2 regions of the Solibacillus daqui genome follow, and region 2 is predicted to be linked to the other one. Evidence: a T-box and tRNA genes for the amino acid it is inferred to sense, from the RefSeq annotation. Region 2 holds a T-box; the other holds one or more tRNA genes.
What was found. A T-box is a leader RNA that pairs with one kind of tRNA and senses whether it is charged. The one in region 2 lies ahead of metG (methionine--tRNA ligase), so its partner is inferred to be a tRNA-Met.
Positions count from the first base shown of each region.

Region 1: it encodes a tRNA-Met, which carries the amino acid that the T-box ahead of metG (methionine--tRNA ligase) is inferred to sense. The anticodon was not compared.

Region 1 covers NZ_CP114887.1:81,036-93,000, forward strand. The annotation lists gene spoVT (stage V sporulation protein T) at 1-385, shown strand, start outside; gene O7776_RS00385 (putative polysaccharide biosynthesis protein) at 594-2,198, shown strand; gene yabN (bifunctional methyltransferase/pyrophosphohydrolase YabN) at 2,208-3,674, shown strand; gene O7776_RS00395 (RNA-binding S4 domain-containing protein) at 3,679-3,969, shown strand; gene yabP (sporulation protein YabP) at 4,054-4,353, shown strand; gene yabQ (spore cortex biosynthesis protein YabQ) at 4,353-4,808, shown strand; gene O7776_RS00410 (FtsB family cell division protein) at 4,856-5,293, shown strand; gene O7776_RS00415 (S1 domain-containing RNA-binding protein) at 5,479-5,907, shown strand; gene O7776_RS00420 (sodium:potassium antiporter) at 6,095-6,316, opposite strand; tRNA gene O7776_RS00425 (tRNA-Glu) at 6,532-6,603, opposite strand; tRNA gene O7776_RS00430 (tRNA-Met) at 6,613-6,689, opposite strand; gene O7776_RS00435 (SpoIIE family protein phosphatase) at 6,968-9,328, shown strand; gene tilS (tRNA lysidine(34) synthetase TilS) at 9,473-10,879, shown strand; gene hpt (hypoxanthine phosphoribosyltransferase) at 10,912-11,454, shown strand; gene ftsH (ATP-dependent zinc metalloprotease FtsH) at 11,741-11,965, shown strand, end outside.
Region 2 covers NZ_CP114887.1:1,501,112-1,513,076, reverse strand. The annotation lists gene O7776_RS07190 (biotin transporter BioY) at 1-475, opposite strand, end outside; gene O7776_RS07185 (P-loop NTPase family protein) at 961-1,482, shown strand; gene O7776_RS07180 (DUF2812 domain-containing protein) at 1,576-2,718, opposite strand; gene O7776_RS07175 (hypothetical protein) at 3,215-4,135, shown strand; gene O7776_RS07170 (hypothetical protein) at 4,285-4,476, shown strand; gene O7776_RS07165 (DUF2812 domain-containing protein) at 4,702-5,844, opposite strand; gene O7776_RS07160 (histidine phosphatase family protein) at 5,854-6,408, opposite strand; gene metG (methionine--tRNA ligase) at 6,417-8,051, opposite strand; T-box leader at 8,167-8,409, opposite strand; gene O7776_RS07150 (hypothetical protein) at 8,464-9,897, opposite strand; gene O7776_RS07145 (amidohydrolase family protein) at 10,068-10,811, opposite strand; gene O7776_RS07140 (NADPH:quinone reductase) at 10,899-11,873, opposite strand.

The DNA.
Region 1 (11,965 bases), 1.4 Mb from region 2:
GATTAATGATTTAAGTGAATTTGCACAGCAATATGTGGAGAGTTTATTTGAAACAATAGGTACACCAGCATGTATTAGCGACCGAGATGAAATGATTGCCGTTGCAGGTGCATCTAAAAAAGATTACTTAGCAAGACGATTGACAATGTTTTCTGAAGATCATATTAAAAATCGAACAGCTACAGTTGAAAAACTCGAGCAATCGATTGAGCTCGTTACAGGACAACATGAACAAGTAAAGTCTTATTGTATTGTGCCTATAATTGCGCATGGTGATCCTATTGGAGCCGTTTATTTATTTTCAAAGGTGCATTTCATAGGAGATGTTGAACAGAAGGCAGCCGAAGCAGCAGCCAATTTTTTAGCGAAGCAAATGGAAAATTAAATCTTTGAAACAACGTCCATGTAAAGTGGACGTTTTTGTTTGTGGATAGGAAAGGATCATCTTACTTCATGGAAATCCACATAAGATAAGACATCATTTCGCGTTATTTGTCGCGAAATGTGTTTTTCTAATGGCACAACGTCTAATTTTACAAATAGTTTTTCATGTTATACTAAATACATTGTATGTAGTAGAGGAAGGAAATAGAATGTCTTCGCAAAATTTTGGAATGAAAAATTATATGAAAGGTGCGTTATTACTAACGATGGCAGCACTTATTGTTAAAATTTTAAGTGCTATTTACCGAGTGCCTTATCAAAATTTGGTAGGCGATCAAGGCTTTTATGTCTATCAGCAAGTGTATCCGTTTATTTCGTTTTTTGTCGTTTGGACATCAAGTGGTTTTGCGGTAGCCATTTCCAAAATGCTAGCAGATATTGAAGCACGTGGTGGTACGGCCATAGAAAAACGTGCCGTGTCTTGGGCAATTTTTAAATATTTAACGGTGCTATCACTAATATTTTTTAGTTTACTATTTTTCGGAGCAGATGCCCTTGCCGCTTTAATGAATGATGCCGAACTTGCAGGATTATTGAAGATGGGGTCTTTCATTACATTGTGCATGCCGTTACTAGCCTTATTAAAAGGGACGTTTCAAGCGAATAGTTATATGCAACCAGTTGCCTATGCACAAGTGTTTGAACAAACGATTCGTGTAGCAATTATTTTAGTTGGTACGATTGTGTTGCTACATTTTACGTCCTCTGTATATACTGTTGGGAAAATGGCAGTATTAGGAACCGTCATTGGTGAAGTAGCAGGAATCATATTGTTATTCTTGTTTTTAAAACGTGAACAACAGCCCATTGCGAAAAAAAAAGTGGTGGTGTGGCCGATTTTGAAAGAAGTAACGCTCTATAGTATCGCGATTAGCATGAGTGCGTTACTACTGTTATGTTTCCAACTGGTTGATTCATTTACGATTTTTAAAATGCTTGTGACTTCTGGTGTGGAAACTGTCCAAGCAATGGAAATGAAGGGGATTTATGATCGCGGACAGCCGCTTGTGCAGCTAGGAATTGTCATTGCAACGTCACTTTCGTTAGCTATTGTACCGCTCGTCGCATTAAAAGCAAAGGCAAAAAACGGACGTGGAGCAAAACCATTTATTCAATTGACGTATCGTAGCTCGCTCTTATTTGGCGTGGCGGCAGCGCTGGGACTCGTACTGGTTATGCCTTATGCGAACACGCTCTTATTTAAGACCGATAGCTATTCCAATATGCTACGATTATATGTAGTACAAATTGTTCCGTTATCGATAATACTGACGTTTATGGCGGTATTACAAGGCTATAGTAAATTAAAAATGCCGGCACTATTTTTGCTGATAAGTATTGCGTTAAAATATATTGGAAATGTGGTGCTTATACCGCATTTAGATGTACTGGGTGCTGCGATTGCGAGTACAGTGGGGTTAATTTTTGCAGCAATCGCATTAGTCATTTATATGAAAAAAATAGCAGTAAGTCGCTTAGCCACGGCAATGTTTTACCGAAAGCTAATTGTCGCAAGCTTCGTAATGATTGTGACAGTCATGTGTGCAGTGTTACTTTTAGATATTGTATTTACAGCTCCTGAGATGCGTCGTTCGGTAGCACTTATTTATAGTGGGATCCTCGTATCACTTGGGGCATTTAGTTTTATTACCGTTGTAGCGAAATTACGTGTGTTGACGGAAAAGGATTGGTTTTTAATTCCGTTTGGTCGTCGTATGGCTATGTATCAATTATGGTTAAATCGAAAGAAGTAGGTGTATCGTGTGAATCAATTAACAGTCATCGGTTTAGGTGCAGCCGATTTTGAACAAATGCAAATGGGTGTTTATAAAAAAATTAAAGCTGCAAAAAATTTATATGTACGTACAGAGGATCATCCTGTACTACAAGATTTAAAGCAAGAAGGTATCGAATTTAAGAGTTTTGACGAAGTGTATATGAAACACGGTACATTCGGTCCAGTATACGAGGAAATTGCAGAACGCTTAATTGAGGCTGTAGAAGTAGAAGATATAATGTATGCAGTACCAGGGCATCCGTTAGTAGCTGAGCAAACGGTACAGCATTTAATCGAAGCTGACAGTCAAGGAAAGATTAAACTTGTTATAGAAGGTGGTCAAAGCTTTTTAGACCCAATTTTCGGCGCGTTAAAAATTGACCCAATTGAAGGTTTCCAACTATTAGATGGCACAAGCATGTCGATGCATGATATTAATATGCGCCAGCACATTTTAATTGCGCAAGTGTACGATTCGTTCAGTGCGTCTGAAGTAAAGCTCACATTAATGGAAAAATATCGTGATGATTATCCAGTAACAATTGTCACAGCAGCGGGTTCTTCACAAGAACAATTACGTACTGTACCGTTATATGAGTTAGATCAGTCGGCAGAAATCAATAACTTAACGACAGTATATGTACCACCTGTCACGGCAGATGAAGATGCACTACGTGATTGGGTAACATTCCGTCAGATTATTGCGAAATTGCGCGGTCCAGAAGGTTGCCCTTGGGATCAAAAGCAAACGCATGAATCATTGAAGAAGTACTTATTAGAAGAGGCGCATGAATTTTTAGCTGCGGTTGATGCAGAAGACGATTTCGCAATGGTTGAAGAGCTTGGCGATGTTCTATTACAAGTATTCTTACATGCTCAAATTGGTGAGGATAATGGTTACTTCACACTAGAAGAAGTATTAGCGTCAATTAGTGAAAAAATGATTCGCCGTCACCCGCATGTGTTTGGGGATGTATCAGTAGAAGATGCCGATACAGTTGTAGCAAACTGGGAAGCGATTAAAAAAGCAGAAAAGGGCGAAACAGGGGACGAGCCGTTATTAAAAAATGAATATCGGCCTGAATCAGCACTCCAAACATCATATAACTACCAGAAAAAAGCGGCGGCAGTTGGCTTTGATTGGCCAAATGTAAAAGACGCGTGGGATAAGTTAACAGAAGAATGGCAAGAGTTCCGCGAAGAAATTTCAAGTGGTGAAGCGACAAGCCGCATGGACGAGTTTGGTGATGTACTGTTCACATTAGTAAACTTGGCGCGCTTCTACAAAATTTCACCAGAAGAAGCAATGCTACATGCCAATGAAAAATTCGCGCGTCGTTTTAACTTTGTCGAAAACAGTGTGAAAAATAGCGGTAAAACATTTAGTGATTTTACGTTAGATGAATTAGATAGCTTTTGGGATGAAGCAAAACGTTTAGAAAAAGGAGAGTAATTTTATGCGCTTAGATAAATTTTTGAAAGTTTCACGTTTAATTAAACGTCGTACATTAGCAAAAGAAGTAGCCGTACAAGGTCGTATTTCTATTAACGGTAAAGTTGCAAAGGCCAGCAGTACTGTCAAAGTAGGCGATGAGCTAGCGATTCGCTTCGGGCAAAAAATCGTCACAGCACGTGTAGAAGAGCTGCGCGAAACTGTGAAAAAAGAAGATGCATTAAAAATGTTTACCATTCTTAAAGAAGAGCGTCTTGAAAAAGTCGACCCAGAATTTATTGATGATGAAGAATAGAATGATGGCATGGCAGAAAAATCTGTCATGCTTTTTTTTTAGCAAGCATATAGTGTACAACTATGAAGGATAAGGGGGACTGGCATGACAATTCATCAAGAAAGTACACGCTATACAATTTCTTCAGGAGATCATTTAGTAACGGTACGCAATCGAAAACGAATGGACATGACATCAGTAAAAAGCATTGAACGCTTCGATCAAGAGGAATTTTTTGTTAACACATCACAAGGACATCTACTCATCCGCGGTGAAGAATTACGCATTGTGCATTTAGATGTGGACAAAGGCTTACTGACATTAGAAGGAGAAGTCAAACAACTGCAGTACGATGAAAGTGATAGCGGATTATCGAAAAGCTTCCTCCATAAATTATTTGGATGATGAGTGCGCAGCTTGTAAGCATCATCGTCATGTTTATAAGCGGAATTGCCGTGGGTATGGTTATTGATGGGACAAGAATAATCACAAGACAATTTCCGATAAAATTTATTCGCGATATAGCACGATATTTAGAAGGGCTTGTATGGCTTCTTTTAGCCATTAGCACATTTTATTTATTATTTTTAATAAAGGGAGGACAATGGCGATTTGTCGACCCGCTGGCACAAATATTAGGAATTATTAGTTATGAGCTATTTTTCCAAAATATTGCGCGTTTTATCGGAAGGCTTTTTGTGAACATAGTGATTAAGCCCATTTATTTTATTGGACATGTCTTTGTGGTGATTATTCGTAAAATAATTCAGTTTGTAATAGCACTTTGTTTATTAATAATAAATCCAATTTTTAAATTTTTTAAGAAATATTTGTTAAAAAACTTTAAATCGAAGAAATGAACTCGTATAATGATAATAACTTTTTTAAAACAAAGGAGGAGACGGCAGTGGGGAAACGAGATATTCAAGATGAGCTACATAATAATGTTCAACCACTTGATAACGAATTTGTCCGTTCAAATCCGAACGCCAAAATAGCAAAACAAAAAGCGAAAAAAGCCGTATTGCTTCGCCGAAGGCTGGCCATCTTTTTAATCATCGCTGTTGCTTCAATTGTTGGTTTAGCACAATTTTCAAGCATGCAAAATGAACGACTTGCTGACAAACAAATTAAAAAAGCCGAAGTAAACGCACAATTAGAAGAATCCTTAGAAAAACAAGAAATGTTAAATTTGCAAATTGCAAAATTAGAAGATGATGAATATATTGCGAAGTTAGCACGAAAAGAGTTTTTCCTTTCTGAAGAAGGCGAGATTATCTTTACAATTCCAAAAACATCAGATAATAAAGATGAAAAAACAGATTCGGATAAAAAGGATGAATAATGACACAAAAGTAGTATAGGTTATAAGGAAAATGTCATTTTTTACCTTTTAGAAGAGTGTCTTGTTGACACTCTTTTTATGTTAGCTATAATTAGAAGAGAAACTATTGAACAAAAGTTTCATTATTAATTGATAAACGACTTTTATTAGAAGTCTCTTAAAATTTAAGGAGGAGCATTTTTTTTATGTCAATTGAAGTAGGCAGCAAAGTACAAGGTAAGGTAACAGGCATCACAAATTTCGGTGCATTCGTTGAGCTTCCAGATGGAAAAACAGGTTTAGTTCATATTAGTGAAGTAGCGGACAACTATGTAAAAGATATTAACGAACACCTTAAAGTCGGCGATGAAGTCGAAGTAAAAGTGATGAATGTTGAAGCGGATGGTAAGATTGGTCTCTCAATTCGTAAAGCAAAGCCTCAAGCTGAGCGACCAGAGCGACCACAACGTCCTCGTCGTGAAAACAATCGTTCAAATGATCGTAACGATCGTCAACCAAAAGAAAACTTTGAACAAAAAATGGCGCGCTTCTTAAAAGATAGCGATGAACGTTTAACTACATTAAAACGTGCAACTGAATCAAAACGTGGTGGACGAGGAGCTCGCAGAGGATAATTTTGCTGGCTATTTGAAACTTAGAAAAAGTGTCATATAGATGAAAAAGCAGATTTACACAGAGGAAGCCCTGTGTGAATCTGCTTTTTGTTTGTGCGTAGCAGGAAAGCATAAATTTTTAGTGTAATCCGTAAAAGAAAAATAACAACTTGTGCTATTTTCGCCAGAGCTATGCTTTCAAATAAAATTAACGTTTTTGTTCTGGTGATGATTTATTCGCATTTTCGGCATTATGTTTAATAAGAACACGAATTAATGTGATAAAGCAAAAAATACCGCCAATTAAGCCAATCGCAATCATAATAATTTGTAATGGCAATGGTAAGTTTGTTAAAACAACACCACCGACGACTAAAAGCATACTAACGCCACACAGAAAAGCTAAATATGTAAAGTTTTGTATCAACATCAACGCCACCTCCTTTTCCATTATAAAGTGAAACGTACTATTATTTCCATTAAATGATAAAGAAAAAAGAGATTGCCTAGGAAATAATTCCAAGACAATCCCTTTGCGCCGAGGGTGGTGAGAATTTATTCTTACCATCGCCTATAGCGGATTATTAATACATGATACGAGTGTTGTCCAAAAAGTAAACACTTTTAGGATAGCACTTCCTAAGATGACCCGTACGGGATTCGAACCCGTGTTACCGCCGTGAAAGGGCGGTGTCTTAACCACTTGACCAACGGGCCAAACAAATATGGTGGCGGCAGAGGGAGTCGAACCCACGACCTTTCGGGTATGAACCGAGTGCTCTAGCCAACTGAGCTACACCGCCAATTTAACAACAAAACTAATAATACAAGGCTACGTTAAAAGTGTCAACACTAATTTCATAAATTTAAATAAGAATAATTTATACTTATCTTTTTTGGGAAAGATAGTTAAAATACTTTAATTTGGAGAGGGATTATGCATGAAATAGGGATAAAATATTACAATTTTCACTGTTATGTAAAAAAATCGTCGAACGTTTTTTTTATGAGGCTACTATAAACAGACAAAATTCTAATTGCATCTTTTCTATAATAGCGACAAAAAGAAAAGGTGAGTATAGTGGTTACAATCAATCGTCAGCAAGAAGAAAAAATGTTTCCTAGTTTAAAACTCGATGAATTAAACAATAGAAAGCAGTTGTTTGCGGTAAGTATTTTATTTATTGCCTTTTGCTTTGCGCAGGCAGTATTTTTTGAAACGATTGCTCCATTATTTTTACCACTTTGGCTCGTCCTAAGGGAAAAGTTACCGAACTCTCAAAAATTCGTATTAATCGGCGGACTTTTAGGGACGTTTTTATTAGGGTTTGGTCAAGGGATGTTGGTTCTCTTACAATTGTTATGGCTAGAGGGATTACACCGTTTTCCATATGTAAAAATTTCAGTCTATGCACAGTTACTAACAGCGGTTTTGGCTGTGCAAATGCTTTGGCAAATAGTGCTTAATGGTGGGTTGCCGACGGTGTTGGTAATCGCTTCAATTGTTTATGAAAGCTTGTTTGCCCTTATGATTTTATTTTTTTTAAATCAACTTGTACCAATTAAAGGTGCGCGTAATGATGAATGGACAAAACATAAAATGGTTGCAGCTGTTTTCATTTTAGCCAGTTTGATTGTTGGTATGAAGGAACTTGTCGTAGTATATTTTTCGTTACCACAAATTATGCTGCAATTATTGATTTGTATTGTGGCGTTTACATCCACAATTGGGGCGACTGTTGTTTTGACGTTAGCCCTTGGGTTTTTAATTGGTTTGGCAGATTTATCATTTACAGGGATGATGATATTGTATGCGTGTAGCGGGTTAGTTGCGAGCTTTGTCCAACTTTATGGGCGTGTAGTTCTTGCGGTTTTTAGCTTGCTGCCGAGTGTATTTTTCTTTTACTACGATGCTACGTTACCACTCGATAGTGTGTACTTTTTATCAAGTATAACGGGTGTGATTTTATTTTTGCTTTTGCCAAAGAGCTTTTTGCAAGAGTGTCGAGATTACTATACGCAACAAACAACACCTGTTGTTCGTATTCATCGTAATGAAATGGTGGAGCAACAATTACAACAATTTCAACATTTTGCGTTTTTTATGAATGAACTTGTATTCGAGCGATTTACAAAAGATGTAGCAGCAACAACAAATCAACCTACACATAATGAGCCATTTTTAATTTGTTCAAGCTGTTTTCGCCGTGCGCAATGCTTTGGTGGCGAGCAAGAAATGGTGCCAATTATAGAAAATTGGCGTTTAGCAAGACGTAGTTCGAAGCCCGTGACATGGTTGCGTGCAGAAGAACAATTGAAAAGCAAATGCATCAAATCTGGAAAATTACTAGAGGAGCTCCAAGCGGCATTACAAAAAGAGCAAATGGAGCGTCAGTTTTATCATGGTAAAAAGATGATTGCGCTTCAATTACGCGATTTAACGGAGCATTTACAACAATTACTACAGCATCAGCAAAAAGAGCTAGATGCTCCAGAAACATCGAATCAATTACAGCAGTTTTTAATAGAGCAAGGCTTAAAGTGCTTGCATATTGAATGGCAAAACAATGAAATCGGTGAGCGTGAAATCAATTTTTATATGGCTGATGAAGGCGATTTGCAAGGGTTGATGCAAGCACTTGAAAAGCATTTGTTTGAATGGCTTCACGAACCAATGCAAGGGGAGCTTATAAGTGAACAACGTCATCCAATTTTTTACCGACAATTAAAGTTTCGTTCAGCAATTCGCTATCAATTGGAGTATGATGTATATACGTATTCTTATAAAGACCATGCTATTTCGGGCGACTCCTATCGCGTGTTTCCACTGCATAAAGGCTTAATGGCAATGATGCTATCGGATGGAATGGGGAGAAATCAGTCAGCGCAAGAAGAAAGCGAACGTTTAATTCATATGTTGCAGCAATGCTTAGCTTATAATCTAGACCCAGAAACGGCAATGCATACGATGCACTACGTTTTATCGCTTAAAAATGATTCGGATATGTATGCCACGATGGATTTTGCGCTTGTTGATTTACAGTTTGGTAATTTGTGGTGTTGGAAAGCGGGCGGTATGACGACGTATGTGCTGCGTGGGGACGAATTATTTAAAGTAGAAAGTACATGTGCCCCAATAGGATTTTTACCAGACTTTGCTGTCGATACAGAAATGGTGAAACTCCGTGCAGAAGATGTTATTTTAATGGTATCAGACGGCTTATTCACGGCATTAGAGCAATGGGATGTGCAGGAAAAGCGATTTATATCAGCGATTCGTGAAAGTTTAGCACAAGGTGCATCGATTCAAGTCGCATTATTTGATTGTATGACGCATTATAAGCAGAAGTATGAAATAACTGACGATTGTACTGTCATGCTGTTTCGTTTGCAACATGTAGCAAAGCCGTGGCATGTTTTTCGACCGACCAATGTCGTTTAAATTGATTCAGCGGGGGGGAGAATCCCAACTGAATCAATTTGAGCCCCGGTGGATGTTACAGATTTTTTAGGGGGATTTTTCAAGCGGGTTTAAAAAATCTGGACATAAGTTAGCCGTGGCGTAATTGAAAATGAGGTGAATTTGATGCATAGTTTAGAGCATCGTGTATTAGCATATATGAAAGAACTTCAGCTCATACAGCAAGGAGATAAATTATTGATAGCTTGTTCGGGAGGCGTTGATTCAATGGCGCTTCTCTCTTTTTTTCAGCGCTTTCGCCATTATCTGCAGATTGATATAGCAGTCGCACATGTGGATCATATGCTGCGTGGAGAGGTTTCAGCTCAAGATCGTTTATTTGTGGAACAGTATTGTAATGATTTTGCGATACCGGTTTATAGCTGTGCCATTCCTATTGCATCGATTTACGAACAGGAGGGCGGCAATACACAAGCTATTTGCCGCCGAGAGCGCTATCAATTTTTTGAACAGCTAATGCAAGAGCATGCATTCACAAAGCTCGTAACGGCACATCATGCGGATGACCAATTAGAATCAATGCTCATGGCTTTAACAAAGGCTAGCTCGTTAAATGGCTTAAAGGGAATTTTGCCGATTCGTTCATTTGCACAACAATTTGTTATTCGCCCATTTTTAGGGGTTACAAAAGCGCAAATAGGGGAATATTTACATAGCGAAGCACTTACGTATCGTGAAGATGCAAGTAATGCAAAAGATGCGTATACGCGGAATCGTTTTCGCCATCATATTGTCCCGTTATTAAAACAGGAAAATGCATTGGTATCAGAACATGCAGTACAGATTTCGCAGCAGCTTATTGCCGATGATTTATTATTAATGCAACTTGCACAAGACCGTTTTTCACATCTTTTTGAAAGAATTGATGGAAATTGTTATAAAGTATCGGTTTCTACGTTACAAAATGAACCACTTGCTTTACAAAGAAGGCTCATTTTAATACTATTAAATTATCTTTATAACGAATCGAATACAATTCAAAGCTATGCACTTTGTACGGCCATTTTGGCGTTATTTGATACGTCTGAAGGTAGCCGTTCAGTCGATTTACCTGAGAATTTTATTGCACGCCGTCATTACGATGAAATTGTATTTGAACAAAAGCAAAGAAATAGTTCGCTCGAAAAGCAGCAGCTTACATTCAATAAATGGTATACATTTGGATCTATTCGAATGTTTATCGGGGAGCTTGCACAATGCGATGATGCGTTTCTACAACAGCATCAACCAAAATATTTCTCTGCTTCCTCGATGGCAATTCCGCTCATTGTAAGAGCTCCTGAAAAAGGGGATCGCCTTGCACTACAAGGTATGCAGCAAAAGAAAAAAGTATCTCGCATTTTTATTGATGACAAGATTCCTTTCATTAAAAGAGCCAATTGGCCGTTATTAGTCGATTCAAATGACGAGCCGATAGCTTTATTAGCTGTACGCTTAAACAATAAATTTTCCAACGTAAAATTGGCCAAGCATGATTGTGTACTTATTGTGGAAAGCGATGAATGTTATTAGAAAGTTGAAATAATCTAAGGAGGAATCTACCCATGATTCAAAATGATATTGAAAAAATAGTGATTTCAGAAGAACAAATCCAGGAGCGTATTAAAGAACTAGGCGCACAATTAACAGAAGAGTACAAAGATAGCTTCCCATTAGCGGTAGGTGTATTAAAAGGGGCTATGCCTTTCATGACAGATTTAATGAAACGTTTTGATTCTTACGTTGAGTTAGATTTCATGGATGTATCTTCATATGGTAATGCAACGGTTTCGTCTGGAGAAGTAAAAATTTTAAAAGACTTAAATACAAGCGTTGAAGGCCGTGACGTTATAATTATCGAGGATATTATCGATAGTGGTTTAACATTGAGCTATTTGGTGGATTTATTTAAATACCGTAAAGCAAAATCAATTAAAATCGTAACATTATTAGATAAGCCATCTGGTCGTAAAGTAAACTTAGAGGCAGATGTTGTTGGCTTCGAAGTACCAGACGGATTTGTAGTAGGATATGGTCTAGATTACGCAGAGAAATATCGTAACTTACCATACATCGGAATTTTAAAACGCGAAGTATACTCATTTTAACTTGATTCAGCGGGGGCAAACCCCAGCTGAATCAAGTTAAGCCCCGGCGGATGTCACAGATTTTTTAGGGGAATTTTTCAAGCGAGCTTGTAAAATCTGGACGCAATTACGCCGAGGCGTAATTGATTAATTTGGACGAATTTGGGAGTTCGGTTGGTAATTGAGCGGATTTTGTCATAATTCACTTGAACATTTAAAATACTTGGTGCTTTTCATTGTATCAATTTTTCAACGTATGTTAAGATTTTACTTATAGTTTTTCTGTAACGTTGTGAGGAGGCTGGGGATGAATCGAATATTTCGATACACCATATTTTATTTACTAATTTTTCTCGTGATTATCGGGATTTTTGGAACATTTAGTGGTGGTAAAAAGACAACTGAAAACCTAGAATATTACGCATTTTTTGAGGCGCTTGAAAGTGATAAAGTGGATTCCATCACAATTCAGCCTGAACGAGGCGTGTATAAAATCGTAGGTCAAATGAAGGGCGCTGAAGATGGCGAAACA
Region 2 (11,965 bases):
ATGAAAATTCATCTGGTGCACTTGCCCATAATTTATAAGCAGCATACATCCAGTTCGTACCTAAAATATAATTTAAAATAGTCGCGATTAACGCAGCCGCGATAAAAGCAATGCGCGTTTGGTATTTTTCTACAATAACACCTGCCACATAGGCGATTAAGATGAATGTTACGATAAAGCCAAATGTTGGTGATAAAATTGCTGAAAATCCACCGTTAAACTTCGCAAAAACAGGTGCTCCTGCAAGTCCGATAAGCATGTAAACTGTACAAGCGATTGCCCCGCGCTTTTTTCCAAGCACTAAGCCCGCTAGCACGGCAAAAAATGTTTGTAAAGTTATTGGTACGCCACCTACTGTTAAAAATGGAGCAAATGATGTAATGTTTGCGCCAATCATCATAAGCGTTGAAAATAAACCACAATACACTAAGTCAATTGTTTTCCATGATGCGTTTGATCGTGATACTGATTCCATAATGGCCTCCCCTTTTATGTTAACCGTATTTTTTAATAGGTTAACGTAAATATAAAGTAACGGATTTTTTACGTCAACCCTATTTTTAATAAAAGTTAACACAATTAGATTAGTACTCTACGAAATTCATGTCAAAGTTTGCTAGTTGAAATTGAATTTCGCTACTTCATTGCATAAGTTACTTTTTAGGCAGCCAGTTGCAAAAATTTATTTCGAGTAAGCTAAATTGTAATCATTAATAAAAAAAAAGCATGAGCGACTCTCCCCCATGCGTTTACAACAAGACTATTTTTTACGAAAATCCAAACTTCACAATTAAGTCCATCATGAAAAGACATATCTCCATGAGCACCCTCACTGCATGATAAATAAAGAATTTACTTTTAAAAAAAGGCATTGAATTGGATCATTAAACATCAAAATTAAAGGATATTAATTTCACAATAGAGAATGGATACTGTTAGACAAAAAACAAAGGTGAAGCTATGAAGAAACAACCCATTCATAAAATACATATTTTTGGCTCTGTCGGGAGTGGAAAAACAACTATGGCGAAAAATTTATCTAAAGTGACGGGAATCCCGTGTTATGAAATCGATAATGCTGTATGGATAAGAAACCCCTCTGTAGATATACGAAGAACTGACCAAGAAATTGAACGAAATTTACAATCAATCGTTCAAACAAATAGTTGGATTATTGAAGGGGTACATACGAAGGATTGGGTAAATCAAAGTTGGCAGCACGCGGATATAATAGTATTTCTCAATACGAGCTATTTTACTCGAACTTTACGGATTATTAAGCGTTTCATAAAGCAAAAGCTAGGATTTGAAAAAGCAAATTATCAACCGACATTTAGGCTATTTTTGAATATGTTTAAATGGAATAAACAATTTGAAAAAGTAGACAAAGTACGATTTTTACAAATGACGGAGATGTATGAAGAAAAACTAATTATCATCAATAACAGACAAGATTTGAACAATTGGATTAATAATTTGTGATAATTTTTTCTCAACCAAAATGTAGTAGTTTGGGAATACCATTCCAAACTACTACACCAACTTACTGTTTTAACTTTAGCACTCTTGCTAACCTTATAAATTTTCTAAAGCTTTCAAAATCGTCTCGATATTTGCTTCACCTTGATAGTCGACATACTGCACGCGCTTTTCTTTAATTGTTAAAATGCGTGAAGTATCCTCATATATTTTAGCCACAAGTACATGATCAAACTCTGTATGCGAGAAATTGGGTTCGTTATCTACTTCATAATAAGTTGCCCATTCATTAAATAACGCAATTGCTAAGCTAGGTACGACACATTCGATCGTGTTGTATTCGAAACGTGGCTCATACAATTGTTGATTTTCTAGCCGAACGGACAAAGTTTCACGAAATTTGTATTGCTCTGGAGCAAAGATCGACCTATTTTGCTCTAGCAAATTGTACCAATCATTTTCAGAGAGCGCTTGTTGTGTTAAAATTTCTGGGGATTCAATCATAGCTAAGCGCAAAATCGGTAAGTCCCCTGTATCATTTGGAAGTGTTTCATAACTAGAAGAATTAACTTGCTTGATAATAACAACAAAACAAACGATTATAATAGATAAATAGCCCAGTTTCCAGCCGAATTTCTTAAGGCGTGGAATTCGCCAGCCTGCGCGGTAATCTAATGCTCTTCCTTGCTGTAATTGCCTTTTTAGGCGCTTAACCCCAAGCCATTCTGTAAGAAAAATAACAACCATACAGCTATTTGTAAAAATCATAAATAACGTACCTAATGTATAGCCTTCAATGGTATTTGTAATCGGCATCATCGCATTCCGAAACAGTGCAATAATCAGTGTTAAAATGACTATAGTTGACACGCTATTTATTAGTATTTGATTGCGGGTTTTCTTTATAATCTCATCAAATGATGCCGCTTGTTCTACTAAGGATTCGATCTCACTGGAAGCATCCGCTTGCTGCGAGCAAAAAATATGGTAATACTCATAACTGACAACGTATTGCCAACCTTCTTGTTCCAATGCTTTCGTATTTGGTGGAAAGCTATCTTTTTCATGCATGATAATCATGCGATATTCAAGATCTTGCGGCTCCGTTTTTTGAAATGTTGCCATGAAGCTATTAATTTTTTCAAGCTTTAGGCCGTGCTGTGCCTGTTCGGTGAGCCAACTCTCCACCTGACCACGCTGCCATAATTCCACTGGCACGAGCTTTCGTTTTTTGCCCAAGACATCAGCCTCCTTTCCATTATTGTAAAATAGAGGTAGAAAGTATTCAATCTGAAAAAGTAATTACTACATAATGTAGAGGGGATTTTTGGTGAACCAGAAAATTTCGTTTGAGAAATAAGAGGTTCATTAGAAAAATCATGTGCAATTACTACACATGGTTATCTTTTCTTCTAAGATGTAGATAGGCGTTCAATTTCCTACAAACACTGTAGCTCAATGCGATGAAACTAGCGATTGCAACGGGATAGCCGACAATCACAATGATGTTCATATGCTCCACTAAGCTATATTCTCCCCATTCCAAACGTACTGAGAAGTAAGATGAAGAAAAATATCATCATCTGCCCCACCTTCCTTGGATAATTATTACAAATCAAATTTGAGTGATACCGTTGTAATATAGTTGATTTCCATATTGACGAGAGAATAGCACAATCAGACCTATTAAATCTTTCATATCCTATTATATTTATTATTTGAAAGGATGGTGTATATGGGAAGAATGCCACATATGATTGATTTGGGTACGCTCGGGGGAATCTTCAGTGGTGCTTTTGGTATTAATGACCGGGGACAGATTGTAGGAGCATCTCGGACGGCTAATAATTTGGAACTAAATGCATTCCTATGGCAAAAAGGTGTGATGACCGATCTCGGTTCAATTGGTGGAAACTTTAGTGTAGCTCTTAGTATAAATAACCGTAAACAAGTTGTGGGATATACGGAAACGGCTACTAATTCGCCTTTACATGCTTTTCTATGGCAAAAAGGTGTAATGACCGATCTCGGTACACTTGGCGGAAACATTAGTATAGCTAATAATATAAATGACCGGGGACAGATTGTGGGAGGTTCGGAAACGGCTAGTGGGGAAACTCATGCTTTCCTATGGGAAGACGGGGTGATGACCGATCTCGGTACGCTTGGTGGAAGCATTAGTGGAGCTTCTAGTATAAATGAACGGGGACAGATTGTGGGAGGTTCGGAAACGGCTAATGGGGAATTTCATGTTTTCCTATGGGAAGACGGGGTGATGACCGATCTCGGTACGCTTGGTGGCAGCGTTGGTGGAGCTATTAGTATAAATGAATGTGGACAGATTGTGGGCGATTCGCTAACTGCTAATGGAGAAAGTCATGCTTTCCTATGGCAAAATGGGGTGATGACCGATCTTGGTACGCTTGGTGGAACCTTTAGTGTAGCTTTTAGTATAAATGACCGGGGACAGATTACGGGATTTTCCGAAACGGCTAATGGGAGCGTTCTTGCTTTCCTATGGCAAAACGGCGTGATGACTGATCTCGGTACGCTCGGGGGAACCTTCAGTACTGCTTTTGGTATTAATAACCGTGGACAGATTGTGGGCGATTCGGAAACGGCTAATGGGGAAGATCATGCTTTTCTATGGGAATAGCAGATTCCATAATTCGCTTTAAAATTTTTTCTAAGTACCCTTTGAAGCGTAAATCTCCCAGGACAAATTGTTCTTGATACTGACTTTAGAACATTAGATTGAGATAAAGATTAAACCTATCATTCGTCTTCGAGAAAGGAGTGATGAATTTGGAAAACAAACCAAACGATAAATTGATTAATGTAAATCAGAATCTTCCACCTAATCATCCATTCAATCGAATCAAGGAGAGTACTCCAATGCCATTGGATATGACACAAAAGTTAACTAAATTAAAGGAAATTCTTCCCGCCAACCACCCTATCATTCTAGCACTAGAACGTAATAGTCACAAAAAATGATAAAACCAAGTGTTTAGGAATAATATTTCCGATTATTGCTATTCCAATCCTATAATAAACCCCTTTGACTTGATAACTTTTTAAAGAGGTTGTTCAACTTTAAAATTAATTTATGACAACCTCTATCAGATAAACCTCATTATTTATCATGTGGGATATTATTATATTCAAAGGAAAAAGGTCTGTTTATAGCGTTTTAACTTTAAACAAACCTCTTGTTCAAACTTATAAATTTTCTAATGCGCTTAAAATTGCCTCGACATTTGCCTCACCCTGATAGTCCACATACTGCACTTGATTATCCTTTTTTGTTAAAATACGTACCTTATCCTCAAATATTTGTTCTACAATTACTTGATCAAACGCCGCGTGCGACAATTCGGCGTCGTTTTCAAATCGATAATAGGTTACCCACTCATAAAACAATGCGTTTGCTAAGCTTGGAACAGTACATTCAATCACCCGGAAATGAAGCCACGGTGAATAGGTTACTTGATTTTCTGTTGGTATATCTACGTTTTCATTCACTTCATATTGAACCGGAGCAAAGATTGACCAGTTTTGCTCGAGGGAGTTCACACCTGCATGATCGCGCACACTCAATTCCATTTCTTTAGGCAGTTCAATCATATGTAAGCGCAGAAGTGGTAAATCCGCAGTATTTTTAGGTAAGATTTCGTTGCCGCTTTTGGTAAAACTTATTACGAGCATCCATATTAAAATAGCCGCGAACACAAAATTCAACCAACTCCACCCGAATTTTTTCACTTTTGCTGAACGCCAACTTGCGTGGTGATCCAGTACAATCCCTTGTTCGAGCTGATTTTTGATGCGCATCACCTTGAGGTAGTCTTTATAAATTGTTACCGTTAATGAACCATTTGTATAAAAAAACACGAGTACCGAAATACTACTCCCTCCAATTACACTCGTTATCGGCGCCTCAACATCCATGAATAAAGCAATGACTAGGCCAATAAACGCCACAATCATCAAAACATTAAACAGAAGCCTCTTACGCAAATCCAGCAAAATGCCCGAAAAAGATTGTGCCTGCTGCATTAAATCTTTTTCAATCTCCGTTGTAGCATCTGCCTGCTGTGAACAAAAAATATGATAATACTGATGGCTTGTCACATAATACCAACCTGCTTGTTCGAGTTCCTGGGCATTCGTACGTGTGGTATCTTTTTCAGGCATGACGATCATTCGGTATTCCAAATTTTGTGGCTCTGCTAGAAGAAACGTTGCCCTAAAGCTACTCAATTTTTCAAGTATTCGCCCATTTTGAGCTTGTTCGATAAGCCAGCTTTCGATTTCCCCAATGTTCCATAACTCTACAGGTACCAGCTTACGTTTTGTATCCATAACTTCCCCCTATGTTATGACTACTTTTTCTACAGACACCAACTGATTATGCAAAAACTCAGCCTTAATGACATCTGGCATGATTAACCCCTTCCAAAACTCCAAACCATATTGATGATCAAACACCTGTAACATAAGCGTTAAAATATTGCCGTGTGTACCAATGACAATAACTTCATTTTCATGCTGTTTTAGTAATTCCCTAAACACTGGAACTGCACGAGTTTGTGCATCAATATTTGATTCCCCACCTGGATAGGCAAACGTTGGATTCTGCCAAACCTTCAAAATCGCTTCGTCAAAATTTTCAACCGGCGGATTACTCAATAGCCGTTCGTTTAGTGCTTCAATCTGCATAATACTCAAATTTTTTGCTTGTGCAATCGGCTCAATCGTTTGTACTGCACGTAAGTAACTACTCGCATACATTGCCTGCACATCAATATTTTCAAAGAGTTCGATTAACTTTAAAGCTTCCATTCGCCCAGCTTCAGAAATAGGGCGTTTGTATTCATCCGGTGTATACACGGAATGTGCATGGCGCACAAAATAGACGATTGTCATAAGTCCCCCTATTTTTCATTCGCAGTTAATTTTTCTAACTCCTCATCAATTTGCTTCACATCAATTCGTTCATACAGTGGTACGACATTTACGATCGTTTGCGCCAATGTCACTTGCGGTTCCCAAGCATCTCCACGCACTTGTAGCATGTCTTCAATCGCTTCACTTGCAAAAGGTAAAAACGGCTTTAACAGCACTGCAAAATTTTGAATAAGCATTGTACACGTCGCCATTGTATTTTCACATGCTGCTAAATCTTCACGCACCGTAATCCACGGCTTTTCCTCATCAAAATAACGATTTGCCGCACGCACAAATTCAAAAACCGTATCGAGCGCTGCTTTACTCGAACCAGCTTCAATTTTTTGTCCGACCTTTTCAAATAATTCCGTAACTTGCGCTTTTTTTCCTTCATCCACTTCTACATTCGGTACTTTACCATCAAACGACTTCTCGATAAATTTCAATGTACGATTTACAAAATTCGCAAATGCTCCGAGCAACTCACTGTTATGACTATAAATAAACTCACGCCACGAAAAGTCAGCATCACGTGTTTCCGGTGCATTGATTGTTAAAAAATATCGTAGCGAATCTGGATGATATCGTTGCAAAATATCTGGCACCCATACCGCCCAATTTTGACTTGTCGACAGCTTTCGTTTTTCAAGCGTTAAATACTCGTTAGATACGATATGCTTTGGCAGCGCTTCTGTATTTAAGCCGAGTAAAATTGCTGGCCAAATTACTGTATGAAACGGAATATTATCCTTGCCGTGCACATAATACGAAGTTGTTTCCGCATTCCACCACTGCTTAATATCTAAACCGTTTTCCTTACCCCACGCCACGCTCGCTGTATAATAACCGGCAACCGCTTCAATCCACACATAAATTTTCTTACCCTCAAAGCCCGTTACCGGAACATCAATACCGTTTGGCAAATCACGAGTTACCGCTCGATCAGGCAGCCCCTCTGCTAAATAGCGTTTCGTTAGTTGAATCGCATTATCACGCCACGCATTCGACTGTTCAGTACGCGCTACATAATCCTCTAACTGACGCTGAAACTGACTAAATGTATAATAAAAATGCTCGGTTTCACGAATTTCCGGCTCCGTGCCACAAATTTTACAGCGCTTATCAATTAAATCAAGCGGGTCTAAAATCGCTGAACAATTATCACATTGATCACCTCGCGCTTTTGCCCCACAATTTGGACAGATTCCCTCCACAAAGCGGTCAGGTAAAAACTGCTCATCCACTACACAATATGCTTGCTCGATTTTTTTCGTATACAAATGCCCATTTTCTAAAAGCTTCAAGAAAATTTCTTGAACGGATTTGTGATGATGTTCGGCATCGGTACGCGTGTAGAAATCATACGTAAAGCCTAGCTTGTTAAAACAATCGACAAACTCCTGATGATATCGGTCCGCAATCGCTGTAACCGTTGTTTGCTCCTGATTTGCACGAATCGAAATCGGCGTGCCGTTACAGTCACTCCCCGATACGTACAGTACGTCCTCACCTTTCAAGCGATAATATCTCGCTAAAATATCTCCAGGTAATAGCGCAGCGATATGCCCTAGATGCAGTGAGCCATTTGCATATGGCCAAGCACCTCCGATTAAAATTGCCATTTACATTTCCCCCTAAAATTGTATTCAATAAAAGCGTTGAGATGTACGAATCCTTTTACAAATGCTTTCCCTCATTACACATTTGTAAAAAAAAAACGCCCTAACCGCAAAATGCGATTAGGACGAATAAATCGTGTTACCACCTAAATTTACAAATAGCTCACACTATTTGCCTCAAGTCAGTACGTGTTCATACTGATGCTGTTGTAACGAGTGCATCTCTCGAAAGTAGCCTACTAATGTTTTCGGTACTTTAGCTCAAAGGCCATGTTCAGTAATCGTTGTTTGCTTTATTTCCACCATCAAAAGCTCTCTATATAACGCCGTATTACGTACTCTTCCTTATCAACGCTTTTTCCAATTACCAACATCTTACTATATCAAATACATTGATTCAAGCAAATTCGCCATTTTACTTTTTATAAAAATTCACAATTGCTAGCGCATCTTGATTGTCTGGCTGATCAACAAGCATTCCCTTCGCTTCGTCCAACCATTTCATATCTCGGCTAATTTCTTCAATACCTGTTTCGACCGCTAGCTTTTCATGCGGCTTCCAGTTGTATTCAAAACGCCCATTCCAAACCTCTTCATCTTCAATCAAATAGTCTGCTATTTGTGTTAGCGTGTAAAAGTGGTGCATCGCTTCGCAATGCGTTTTGGCATGCTTTGTATAACGCATGAGCACTTGCCCCGCGTAGTCATATTCATCCATTTCACGGTATGGACCATCATAAAGCATTGCCAAAATCAACTTACTTGCCCCGTCAAATATCGCACCACTAATCGTATCCTCATGCAGCTCAATATCAAGTTTACCTTTATCCGCGCATTGTAGCGAAGCCTGAACCCCTGGCACGATATCTTCAATACCATCTGTTAAAAACCAATGACGGATTTCTTCGCGTTCTGGCTCTAAAAAGTTCAGTGCCTCTAACTTGCCCCAATCTGAAACATTTTTTGAGATGTCCCAAATATCGTCATTGGCATTGCGCACACCGTTTGAAAGCGCAAATAATGCCACTCCAGTAAATTCCTCATGCAATGCTATAAGCTTTAATTGCTCCTTAAGATTTTTACAGTCAGTCGTACCTAACACAACAAGTGCAAACTTTACGACTTCACGATGTGCGGCATGCTCTAATAGCCACAACGCCTCCTGCTGCACAAGTGTTTCGTCCTTTTCGGCTTCTGTAAATTGTACTAAAAATTCTTGGAAATAAGAAATGACCTTTTCTTCCTGAATTTTTTCATAAGTCGCTTTACGATTTGCCTCTGTAGGATTTTCACTTTGCGTAATCAACAGTTTCACAAGCTTTTTCGGATATGACAACAGCACCGGTTCGTTCGCTAGCTGATCGGCAAACCCAGGGGCTAACCTCATCTGATTTTCATCATATAAATACTCATCATCCGGTAACTCCTTATTGACTAGCTTACCGTGCTCTGAGTATTGCTGCTGTAAAAAAGGAACGATTGCTTGTTTATTTTTCCAAGGAATCATCGTTAACTTTTGTGTTTCAGCCAACAGTTTTTTTCCATCGACTTTGATTGTGACATTTAACTTAATAAAGCCACCTACTTTCACATACACCTTATGCGTTTTGCCATCATTGCCTACAAATGTTCCCATTAATTTTGAATAGGGCACAATATGTGACCAAATCGATTGGCGAATATGCTGTGCAATGATTTCTCCGTCTACAAGCAATGTTTCTTCTAACATTTTATTAATAAATTCAATTTTGTGCCCTTCAAAATCAAGCACCCAATGCTTTTCTACTTCCTTTGCAACATCCTTTGTTGCGTTACGCATTTCGCGTTTTATTTCTTCTTTAAAGCCCAAGTTGTTTGCCCCCTTCGAAGTTGTATGGCTCTTTAAATAATACCAATGTTTCAACAATCATGAAGCGACATTTTGTAATCAAACAGAAATCGCTACTAAACTACCATTTATTCTCTAATTTTCAAAAATAAAAACTCCAATTCGAATTCGCTTCGAGTTGGAGTAATCTATTATTTAAAGTACCATTGTTTTGCGTTACTATAAAATATTTTATCGGCGGCTCGTTCATCAAAAAGCTGCAGAATGAGTTCTATATCCGCAGTTTCAAATGGACGTTCGGCGCGTGTTGACGGTAAATCGGTACCGAACATTAATGCGTCAGGATTTACATCATAAATACTCTTAAGCGTCTCTGCAATCGGTAATTCTACACGACCAAAGCCTGTTGCCTTCACACGTACCCCTTTTTCAACGAGCTTCAATAAATGTGGTAAACCTTGCTCTGACAAACCTAAATGATCAATGGACAGAGCTGGTAATTGCGAAAGTGTGATTGCAATGTCTGGAATGTCCGTAGCGTCAATATACAGTTCGCTATGCCAACCAGCAAGCTCATACACACGACGCGCGAAATAATCGAGCTTTGATAAATCCTCGGAACCCCCACGCTTAACATTAAAACGTAGCGCCTTGACCCCTTTTGCATTTAACTGCAGAATCTCATCATCGCTAACATCATACGGCAATTGAGTGACTCCACAAAAGTTTCCTCCTAATAGCTGCAAGGCATGCAGTAAATAGCCTTGATCAAAGCCTTGAAAAGAGCCCGACACTATGGCTCCACCTGCAATGTTATAGCTCTCTGTCTGCTTTTTATAATCTTCCACTAAATAAGAAGGCGGCATATAGCCTTGATTTTCAATTACCGGAAAATCAAAATTAATAATATGAAAATGGGCATCAAAAATTCTCATAGCTAGTCCATCCTTTATAATTTCCCCTTAACAAACCTCAAGCCAATAAGGAAAACAATGTTTAGTTATATTTGGTCATTATTTTTCTTATAAAATTTGAAGTACAACCTTACCATTATGCTTTCCTGCCATTACCGCATCAAACGCTTCGCCTGCCTGTGCTAGCGGATAGCTATGACCAACAAACGGTGTAAGCTTATTTGCTTCAAGCATCGCCGCTACACTTGTCATTAACTCACGATGCTGTTCACCCGTTGCATTAAATAACACCATGCCAGTTACATCACATTCTTTTTGCATAATTAAACGCGGGTTGATTTCAATGTCACCGCGATTCCCGACAATGATAATCTTTCCGTACTTCGCCACCAATTGTAAATCGACCGCTAAATTGACGTTTGCTAAAAATTCAATAATCACATCTGGTCCAGCACCCTCTGTTACTTCAAGAATCTGCTCCATATTGCCTTCTGTAATATGATCAAACGCATAATCTGCACCGGCGTCCTTTACAAGCGCCTTTCCTTCTCCACGACTGGCTGTTCCGATTACCGTTGCCCCAAGTGATTTTGCCATTTGCACCGCCTGTAAACCAACCGCACCACTTGCTCCGTGGATAAGTACCGTTTGATTAGCTTGTACACCTGCCTTTTGCACAACTGCACGAAACGCGGTCAATGCTGGTATGCCAAGTGCCGCTCCTTGCAAAAAGCTTATGTGCTCGGGTAATTGCATCACATAGTTTGCATCACATACGACCGCTTCTGCAAATGTCCCCGTCGTTGCACCTGGTAAGCTTGCGACAAATACGCGGTCGCCTACTTGTACATTTGTTACCGCTTCTCCAACTGCTTCCACAATTCCCGCGCCATCTAAGCCCGGTGTGTATGGTAATTGTGGTTTGATGGCATATGTACCTGTTGATGTATAAACATCACTTGGATTTACCCCTGCTGCATGTAGCTTCACGATTACATCCGTTGCCGAAATGGATGGTAATGGTAATTCCGCTAGCTGTAAATTTTCCGAAGTACCAAAGTTTTTCATTTCAATTGCTTTCAATATGCTCACCTCGAATTTGTAATAATAATAGAATATTAAAAAAATTCACGCTTGTACATCATTTATAACTAAACTTCACATTTTAACAATGG